Regions from separate parts of the Streptomyces sp. NPDC087310 genome, predicted to be linked through region 2. Evidence: riboswitches for the same ligand, from Rfam matches in the RefSeq annotation. Region 2 holds a riboswitch; each other region holds the start of a gene.

The links. Region 2 has a riboswitch for cobalamin ahead of ACIO3P_RS33180 (ribonucleoside-diphosphate reductase subunit alpha). Riboswitches for the same ligand answer to the same signal wherever they lie in the genome.
Region 1: linked by a shared signal. The riboswitch ahead of ACIO3P_RS15300 (CbtB-domain containing protein) and the one ahead of ACIO3P_RS33180 (ribonucleoside-diphosphate reductase subunit alpha) in region 2 are both predicted to bind cobalamin.
Region 3: linked by a shared signal. The riboswitch ahead of cobN (cobaltochelatase subunit CobN) and the one ahead of ACIO3P_RS33180 (ribonucleoside-diphosphate reductase subunit alpha) in region 2 are both predicted to bind cobalamin.

The regions. Positions count from the first base shown of each region.
Region 1 covers NZ_JBIUYF010000004.1:46,979-50,243, forward strand. Annotated here, with positions in the region: gene ACIO3P_RS15285 (TIGR03086 family metal-binding protein) at 1-453, shown strand, start outside; gene ACIO3P_RS15290 (GlsB/YeaQ/YmgE family stress response membrane protein) at 537-800, shown strand; gene ACIO3P_RS15295 (histidine phosphatase family protein) at 848-1,510, opposite strand; cobalamin riboswitch at 1,532-1,688, shown strand; gene ACIO3P_RS15300 (CbtB-domain containing protein) at 1,726-1,965, shown strand; gene ACIO3P_RS15305 (CbtA family protein) at 2,012-2,836, shown strand; gene ACIO3P_RS15310 (NAD(P)H-binding protein) at 2,826-3,265, opposite strand, start outside.
Region 2 covers NZ_JBIUYF010000010.1:20,427-23,691, forward strand. Annotated here, with positions in the region: gene ACIO3P_RS33180 (ribonucleoside-diphosphate reductase subunit alpha) at 1-2,034, opposite strand, end outside; cobalamin riboswitch at 2,179-2,321, opposite strand; gene ACIO3P_RS33185 (YbdD/YjiX family protein) at 2,447-2,689, opposite strand; gene ACIO3P_RS33190 (carbon starvation CstA family protein) at 2,686-3,265, opposite strand, start outside.
Region 3 covers NZ_JBIUYF010000004.1:58,127-61,391, forward strand. Annotated here, with positions in the region: gene ACIO3P_RS15350 (precorrin-8X methylmutase) at 1-371, opposite strand, end outside; gene cobG (precorrin-3B synthase) at 384-1,799, opposite strand; cobalamin riboswitch at 1,885-2,072, shown strand; gene cobN (cobaltochelatase subunit CobN) at 2,107-3,265, shown strand, end outside.

The sequences.
Region 1 (3,265 bases), on a different contig from region 2:
CTCGCGGACCATCTCTTCCAGGTCGTCGTGAACTTCCAGGCGCTCGCCGCGAAGCGGGACGCCGACTTCGGCGCCGCCCCCGAGCATCTCGCGGGGGAGTGGCGTGAGCGGTTCGCCGCGGAGACGGCGCGGCTCGTCGACGCCTGGGACGCGCCGGGTGCCGAGGAGGGCACGTCGGGGGCGATGGGGCTGCCGGCCAGGACGGTCGGCTCGATGGTGCTCGGGGATCTGACGGTGCACGCGTGGGACCTGGCGCGGGCGACGGGGCAGCCGTACGAGCCGGACGCCTCGCTCGTCGGGGTGCTCGTCGCGGAGTTCGGGGCGCTGGCGCCGATGGCCCGGAAGATGGGGGTGTTCGGGGAGCCGGTGGCGGTGGCGGAGGACGCCGCCGCGTTCGACGTACTGCTGGCGCTGACCGGACGCGACCCCCACTGGACGTCGCCGCGCGGCTGAGGGTTCGGCGTCCGTAAGGCGGGCACACGGTCGACGAGCACGACTTTCGCACTTTCGGCAGTAATGGGCGAAGAGGAGGGGACATGGAGATTTCCGGCATTTTCGTCGCCATCGTCGTCGGCATCGTTATCGGTGTGCTCGGACGGCTCGTGGTGCCCGGGCGCCAGCGCATCGGGGTGTTGTGGACCATCGCCGTGGGTATCGTCGCGGCGCTGGTCGGTACGTTCGTCGCGGCGGCGTTCGGCGTCGCGGACACCAGGGGCTTCGACTGGATCGAGCTGGTCATCCAGGTCGGCCTGGCGGCCGTGGGTGTGGCCGCGCTGGACCGCGCCAAGGGCCGCGGCTGACCCTCGGATCCGCTGAGCCTCGGATCTGATCCCCAGGTCCGCTGGCCTCAGATCTCCTCTCCGGCCTCCTCGCCGGCGAGCGGACGGCCGCCGAGCAGGTTCCAGCGGCCGTCCCGCCCGGTGAGTTCGGTGGCGGTCAGCGGCCGTACGTCGAACCGCCAGAACGCACCGGCGGGCGCGCCGAGGGCGTGGACGGCGGCGGCGCGCACGATGTCCGGTTCGGTCACGGCGACCACCCGGGGCGTGCCGGGGTCCAGCGCGTCGAGCCACCGGCCGACACGGGCGTACAGCGCGAGCAGGGACTCCCCGCCGTGCGGCGCGGCGGCCGGGTCGGTGAGCCAGGTGCTCACCGACCGCGGTTCCTCGGCGGCGACCTCGTCGAGGGTCCTGCCCTGCCAGCGGCCCATGGCCCACGGCGCCAGGTCGGTCAGCGGCCGGGCGTCCAGGCCGAGCAGGCCGGCGGTCGTACGGCAGCGGGGCGAGGGCGAGACGTACACGGCGGACGTTCGGGCGCCGCGGAGGAAGTCCTCCCGTACGGCTTGGGTCTGACGCACCCCGGCGGCGTCCACCGCGCTCCCCGGCCCGGGGTCGGGCGGGCCGGGCGCCTCCGGTTGCGCGGGTTGCTCAGGTTGCTCGGGTTCCTCGCCGAAGCGGGCCGCGCGCAGGGCCGGTCCCATGGCGGGTGAGATGAGCAGGACGCGGATCGTCATGACAAGGCCCCCTTGGCCCGTCTGCCGGTTCGCGGTACCTTCACGTCGATATCCACGACGGCGAGACGGAAGTCCGGTGAGATTCCGGCACGGTCGCGCCACTGTATGCCGGGTGCCGGCCGCGTCACACGCGGCGGGGGTCCGGTGAGTCAGACCCGAAGGCCGTCGTTCGAGCTCCATGCAACGGGACGCGAGTTCCCCAAGGAGGATGTGCCATGGCTCAGTCCATTGCGCCCACGACCACGGCCGTTTCGCCCACCTCGTCCACCGCCGCCGTTCCGGCTCCGCTTCCACTGCGCGCCGTTCTGCCGTGGGCGGTCTTCGTCGGCACCCTGATGCTGGTGCTGCTCTACTTCGTCGGCGCCGAGCAGGGCGCGACGTCGGTGATCTCCGGTGCCGGTGTGCACGAGTGGGTGCACGACGGCCGTCATCTCCTCGGCTTCCCCTGCCACTGACCTGACGGCGAACCACGGAGCACGGAGATAACGGAGATATACGCGCATGCATGCCTCCACCGTCAGAAACCTCCTGGTCCGCGGCATGGTCGCGGGCGTGCTGGCAGGGCTTCTCGCCTTCACGCTGGCCTATTTCGCGGGTGAGCCGTCCGTACGGGACTCCATCGCGCAGGAGGAGGCCCGGTCGGCCCCGGCGCATCAGCACGGCGGGGCGGGGGACTCCGCCGCGGCCGAGGAGGAAGAGGAGGAACTGGTCAGCAGGCCGGTCCAGTCGACGTTCGGGCTCGCCACCGGCGTGCTGGTGTACGGGGTGGCCCTGGGCGGTATCGCCTCGCTGGTCTTCGCCGTGAGCCTGGGCAGGATCGGCCGGTTCGGTCCGCGGGCGACCGCCGCCCTGGTCGCGGGGGCCGCCTTCACCACCGTCTATCTGGTGCCGTTCCTGAAGTATCCGGCGGCGCCGCCCGCCGTCGGCAGCCCGGACACCATCGGGAAACGCACCACGCTGTTCTTCCTGATGATCCTGCTCAGTGTGTTGCTGGCGGTCGCCGCCGTCATCGCGGGCAGACGGCTGGCGCCGCGGCTCGGCAACTGGAACGCGTCGCTCGTCGCGGGCGGCGGTTACGTGGCCGTCCTGGCGTTGGCGTGTCTGGTGCTGCCCGCCAACACCGACGCCGTTCCCGCGTCGTTCCCCGCCGCGCTGCTGTGGGAGTTCCGGCTCGCGTCGCTCGGTGTGCAGGCGCTGCTGTGGACGGCCTTCGGGCTGATCTTCGGGGGGCTGGCCGAGAAGGCGCTCCGGGCGCGGACGGATCCCGCTTCGGCTTCCGCTTCGGCGCCGGCCACCATGGGGGCCGTGGGGGAGGTCAGTCGCTGACGCCCACCACGTGGCGGACCGTCTCGGGCGCCGCCATGAAGTCCAGCATGGCGCGGGCGACGTCCGCGCGGGCGATGTGGTTGCCGGGCGGGCCCGCGTCGACGGCGTGCCGGTAGATGCCTCTGCCCGCGCCGTTCGTCAGCCGGGGCGGCCGTACGGACGTCCAGTCCAGGTCGCTGTCGGCCAGGGTCCGTTCCATCAGCTCCAGGTCGGTGTACACCTCCCTGAGGACCGCCCACATCATGGGCGTGATCACCCGGTGCGCGAGCCAGGTCTGAGCCGCGCCCGTACGGTTCAGCGGCGCCGCGCTCACCACGACGAGGCGCCGCACCCCGGCCGCGGTCATCGCCTCCACCGTCGCCCGCGCGGCGGTGGACGCGGGCCTGACCGGGTCATGGCGGACGGCGGGGCCGATGCCGGAGAGCACGG
Region 2 (3,265 bases):
GCGCGTCTGCGCGTCCCAGACGCCGAGCCGCTTCAACTCGTCCACCAGGTACGAGTTGACCTGGAGGAACTCCCCGGAGAGCGTCTCGCGCTTGAACAGGTTCGAAACCTGCGGCTCGATGCACTCGTACACACCCGCGATGGACGCGATGGTCGCCGTCGGCGCGATGGCGAGGAGGAGCGAGTTGCGCATGCCGGACTTCGCCACCCGGGCGCGCAGCGCCGCCCAGCGCTCCGGCCAGTTCAGCTCCACGTCGTAGTGGTCGGGGTGGAGCACCCCGCGCGCCGCGCGCGTCTTCGACCAGGCGGGGAGCGGGCCGTTGCGCTCGGCGAGGGCGCAGGACGCCTCGTACGCCGCGAGCATGATCCGCTCGGCGATCCGGGTGGAGAGCGCGGCGGCCTCGGGGGAGTCGAAGGGCAGCCGCTTCTTGAAGAAGACGTCCTGGAGCCCCATCGCGCCCAGGCCCACCGGGCGCCACTTGGCGTTGGAACGGCCCGCCTGCTCGGTCGGGTAGAAGTTGATGTCCACGACCCGGTCGAGGAAGGTCACGGCCGTGACGACGGTCTCGTCCAGCCGCTCCCAGTCGATCTCGCCGGTGGCCGCGTCCACGAACGCGCCCAGGTTGACCGAGCCGAGGTTGCAGACGGCCGTCTCGCCGTCGTCCGTGACCTCCAGGATCTCCGTGCAGAGGTTGGAGGAGTGGACGGTGTGGCCGGGCTCGGCGGTCTGGTTCGCCGTACGGTTCGACGCGTCCTTGAAGGTCATCCAGCCGTTGCCGGTCTGCGCGAGGGTGCGCATCATCCGGCCGTACAGCTCACGGGCCTTGATCGTTTTACGTGCGAGACCGTCGGCCTCCGCCTTGCGGTACGCGGTGTCGAACGCGTCGCCCCACAGGTCGACCAGCTCCGGCACGTCCACCGGCGAGAAGAGCGACCACACGCCGTCCGACTCGACCCGGCGCATGAACTCGTCGGGGATCCAGTGCGCGAGGTTGAGGTTGTGCGTACGGCGCGCGTCCTCGCCCGTGTTGTCCCGCAGTTCGAGGAACTCCTCCAGGTCCGCGTGCCAGGTCTCCAGGTAGACGCAGGCGGCGCCCTTGCGCCGGCCGCCCTGGTTGACGGCCGCGACGGAGGAGTCGAGGGTCCGCAGGAACGGGACGATGCCGTTGGAGTGGCCGTTCGTCCCCCGGATCAGTGAACCGCGCGAACGGATACGGGAGTACGAGAGCCCGATCCCGCCCGCGTGCTTCGAGAGCCGCGCCACCTGGTGGTAGCGGTCGTAGATCGAGTCCAGCTCGTCCAGCGGCGAGTCCAGCAGGTAGCAGGACGACATCTGCGGGTGGCGGGTGCCGGAGTTGAAGAGCGTGGGGGAGGAGGGGAGGTAGTCCAGCCGGCTCATCAGCCGGTAGAGCGCGGCGACCTCGTCCAGCGCGTGCGCGCTCTCGTCCTCGGCGAGCCCGGCGGCGACCCGCAGCATGAAGTACTGGGGCGTCTCGATCACCTGACGGGTGAGCGGATGCCGGAGCAGATAGCGGCTGTAGAGCGTACGCAGCCCGAAGTAGCCGAAGCGGTCGTCGGCGTCCTGGTCGATCAGCGCGTCGAGCCGGTCGGCGTGGCGCGTCACGAAGGCGGCCGTACGGTCCGCGATCAGGCCCTCGCGCTGCCCGACGGCGATGGACGCGGAGAACGACACGGCGCCCTGGGAGGCCGCCTCGTCGGCGATCGTACGGGTGAGCAGCCGGGCGGCGAGACGGGAGTAGGCCGGGTCCTCCGAGATCTGCCCGGCCGCCGCCTCCGTGGCCAGCTCGCGCAGCTCGGCCTCGTCCGAACGGGCGTTGCGGCCACGCAGCGCGGCGGCGGCGATCCTGCCCGGGTCGGCGTCGGGCAGATCGGCGGTCAGCTCGGTCAGGGTCCGCAGCAGCGCGGTGCCGGGGGCGTCGGCCTGCCCGGCGGCGGTCGCCGCCCCGTGCTCGGACTGTGCCTCGGACTGTGCTTCCGAGACAACTGAAACCGGATCCGCTGGCGCGATGGTCACGTGGTTCTCTCCCTCGCTCGGCTCTGGGCCACGAGGAGGCACGGGTCCGCGCGCACGGACGTACCCCGCCCTCGCAGGGCGGCACACCGCGCCGCGTCCACCGGCCCAACCGCGAGGCCCGGACGTCTGGGCGTCCGGTTCGGTCGAGCCGGACGCACTGTCGGCAGGTGTTCGGACTGGAGGGCGCGACAAAGCGCGCCACAGCACACCGTTGCGGGACAGTTCCGGATTTACACCGGATTCCCCTGCGTCGACAGCGAGGTCGAGCATACATCTGGGGGGCGCGCGGTGCGCCACCCCCCAGATGTTGTGTCGTACGTCGCCGCGGTACGAGATCAGCGGCGGCCCGGCGAGCGCCCGGCGAGCACTCCGCGAGCACTCCGTGAGCGTTCAGCAACCGCTCAACAACCGCTCAGCAGCAGCGGAATCCCTCGCGCGGGTCGGCCTCACGGGCGTCCGTGCGGCTGCGTTCGAAGGCGCGGCGGGTCATGACCTGGCCGGCCGGGTCACCGGCGGTGGCGTGGGCCACGTAACGCTCGTACGCCGATTCGCCGGTGAACTCCCGCACGTACCAGCGGACCCGCCGGGCCACCTGCCGTACCCGCTCCACCCGGCTCCCACTCCGACTCCGGGCCTGGCTCCGGAGCCAGGTCATGCCGGGCCCGTCCCCGCCGGGACGCTCTCCCGCGCCGTGGCCTCGGCGGCGGCCAGCTCCGCCTTCTCCTCCTTGGTGGGGATCATGCCGGCCGGGGCGACGATCCTGGACTCGGTGTACGGGGCCTCCACCAGCCGGACGGACTCCGGGTCGCGGATCGCCTTGAAGCAGACCCGTCCCGCGTCCGCGATGACCACGAGGATGAGGACCGCGAAGAGGGCCGAGAGCACCCCGTCCACCGTGGAGTTGGTGACGACGGTGTGCATGTCGTCCATGGTCTTGGCCGGGGCCAGCACCTCGCCCCGGTCGATGGCCGACTGGTACACGTCGCGCTGGGTGAAGAAGCCCACCCTCGGGTCGCCCGAGAAGATCTTCTGCCAGCTCGCGGTGAGGGTGACGGCCGCGTCCCAGGCCAGCGGCACGGCTGTCACCCAGGCCCACTTCAGACGGCCGGACTTGACCAGCAGCGTGGTGCAGACGGCGAGCGCCACGGCCGCCAGGAGCTGGTTGGCGATGCCGAAGAGCGGGAAGAGCTGGTTGATGCCGCCCAGCGGGTCATGGACGCCGACCCAGAGG
Region 3 (3,265 bases), on a different contig from region 2:
AGGGCGGCGGCGCTGCGCGTCGTCCCCAACTCGGCGGCGAGGGCCGGGACGGCCGGGTCGGAGAGCGTGCAGACCACGTCGTTCTCGGCGGGCAGCCGCTTGCGCGTGACCCCGCTCGCGACCATCCGCACATCGCACAGGATCGGCGCGCCCGCGCGCAGCGCCTCGCGGGCACGGGCCACCACACCGGGGGTGAAGGCCAGGTCGCGCACGAGGTCGACCATGCCGCAGGCGTGGATCATCCGCACCGCGACCTGGGAGACGTCGGCGGGCAGCCCGGCGAGGTCCGCCTCGGCGCGGATCGTGGCGAACGACTGGCGGTATATCGCCGCGCCGTCCTTCTCATAGTCGAACACTGTGGTCTCGCTCATCTCGTCACGTCGTCACGACTGTGTTGTCTTCACGTTCTCGTCCCGCTCGTCCCGTTCGTCCAGCGTGTTCCGCTTGTGTACGGAGACGGTGTAGCGGCCCTCGCCGGTCGCGACCCGGTCCACCCGGTCGCCCTGCGGATGACCGCAGCGCCGCGCGCACCCCGACCAGTACACGGGCAGGCCGGTCCGGTCGCCGTCCCGGCCGGCGGCCACGGACGCGGCGGCGTCGGCCCTCACGTCCGCGAGCGCCTTGGCGCACCCGGGCCGCCCGGTACAGGCGCCGACGCCGAGCCAGGGGGAGTCGGGCTCGGTGACCAGTCCGGCGGTACGGAGCCGTCCGAGCAGGTCGGCGGCGGCGTCCGGAGCCAGGCCGGGAACGATCACCCCGCGCCAGGGCGTCAGCCGCAGAGCAGGGCTCTCGTCCGGAGCACTGCTCTTACAAAGCAGATGTCGCCACTGCGCCACGCTCAGCCGGCCGAGCCGGGGGTACACGGAGAGCGCGACCGTTCCGTCGGGGGAGCGGATCAGCCCGGGGGCAGGGGCTTCCGCCGCACCCCGCGTGTCCCCCGCGTCCCCCGCCAGGACCTCGATTCCGGCCGCCGTCAGGCGTTCCGCCACCGCTGCCGCCAGCCCCCGGGCCGCCCCGGCCGGCAGGTCCCCTACGCGCCAGGCGCCCGTGCCGCTCGCCCGCGCCGCCGTGAGGAAGGTCTCGGCCGCCAGCAGGGCCGCGCGCGGGGCGTCGGCGGCCGGGACGCGTACCGCCCGTACCGCCTGTTCTCCGTACGGCGGGCGGGATGCCCCTATATGCACCTCTGCCGTGCCGTCCCGCCGTGCGAGCAACGTCACATCCGCGCCCAGCGCCGCCACATCGCCCCGGCCGTCGTCCAGCGCGAACAGGAAGCGCCCGGAGAGCTCCGTCGCCGCCTCGCTCGCGCACAGCAGTCCGTCCAGCCGCCGGGCCCACAACTGCACGTCGCCCGCGCCGAGTCCGTCGAGTCCGGCCAGCGGTGAGGCGACGATGTTCCGTATCCGCTCGTGCTCCTCCGACGGCAGCAGTCCCGCCTCGTGCAGGAGGTCCGCCAACTCGCCGCCGCAGCTCGCGCCCAGCCCCCGGAGCTGCACGTTGCCCCGGGACGTGAGGTCCAGGTGGCCGTCGCCCAGCCGCTCCGCCGCGTCGGCCAGCGCGAGCGCCTGGCGGTGCGTCAGCAGCCCTGCGGGCAGCCGGAGCCGGGCCAGGGCGCCGTCGTCGGCGTGGTGCAGCCGCAGCGCACCGGGGCAGGCATCCCCTCGTACCCGTACGGCCTCCCGTACGGCGTCCGGGAGGCTGTCCCGTACGGACTCCCCTACGGCATCCCGCGCCGCGCCCCGGAACGGAGCGCGCGCGGCGGCTTCGTCCCGGTTCACGGGTGTTGGCGAGGTGGGCGGCATGGCCGCGAGCATACCCAGGTGGCCCCCGCCCGCCCCCTTCTCGTCCGCCGTCCCGACCGGGCGCCCTCCCCGCCCGTGACCTCAGCACTTACTATGCAGACGGCGGGCCGTCAGGCCCGTCACACGCCAGTGACGGCGTCATGGGGAGGAAGCCCGGTGCGAACCCGGCGCGGTCCCGCCACTGTGAACCCGACAGCTCCGGCCGGAGTGATCCGGTCGTAGCAATCCGGTCGTCGGGTGAGCCAGGAACTCCCGCCGTCCTCCACACCCGCCCGGGGCGCGGACCCCGAGGAAGGCAAGACGCCGCATGCTTCTGCTCCTGTCGACGTCCGACACCGATCTGCTCAGCGCCCGTGCCGCCAACGCGGCGGGCGGTCCGGTCCCGTACCGGTTCGCCAACCCGGCGCGGCTCGCGCTCGACGAACTGCCCGGACTGCTGGAGGACGCCGACCTCGTCGTCGTACGGCTCCTCGGCGGTCTGCGCGCCTGGCAGGACGGTATCGACGCCCTCCTCGCCCGGGACATCCCCGTCGTCGTCCTCACCGGTGAGCAGGCGCCCGACGCGCAGCTCATGGAGGCGTCCACCGTCCCCATCGGGATCGCCGCCGAGGCGCACGCCTATCTCGCGCACGGCGGGCCCGCCAACCTGGAACAGCTCGCCCGGTTCCTCTCCGACACCGTGCTGCTGACCGGCCACGGCTTCGAGCCGCCCGCCGCCGCGCCCACCTGGGGCCGGCTGGAGCGGCGCGTCCGTCCGCCCCGTATCGGCCGGCCGGGCCACGTGGTGACGGAGAAGGCCCCGACGGTCGCGGTCCTCTACTACCGCGCGCACCACATGAGCGGCAACACCGCCTTCGTGGAGACCCTGTGCTCGGCGATCGAGGATGCCGACGCCCGGCCCCTGCCGATCTTCGTCTCCTCCCTGCGCGCGCCCGAGCCGGAGCTGCTGGCCGCCCTGGGGGAGGCCGACGCGATCGTCACCACCGTGCTCGCCGCGGGGGGCACCAAGCCCGCCCAGGCGTCGGCCGGCGGCGACGACGAGGCGTGGGACGCGGGCGCGCTCGCCGCGCTCGACGTACCGATCCTCCAGGCACTCTGCCTCACCAGCAGCCGCGCGGCCTGGGAGGAGAGCGACGAGGGGCTGACGCCGCTGGACGCCGCCTCGCAGGTCGCCGTACCGGAGTTCGACGGCCGGCTGATCACCGTCCCGTTCTCCTTCAAGGAGATCGACGAGGACGGGCTGCCCGCGTACGTACCCGACCCCGAGCGGGCCGCGCGCGTCGCCGGGATCGCCGTACGCCATGCCACGCTGGCGTTCCGTACGAACGCCGAGAAGCGCGTCGCGCTGGTCCTCTCCGCGTACCCCACCAAGCACTCCCGCATCGGCAACGCCGTGGGCCTCGACACCCCCGCCAGCGCCGTCACCCTGCTGCGCCGACTGCTCGCGGACGGCTACGACTTCGGTA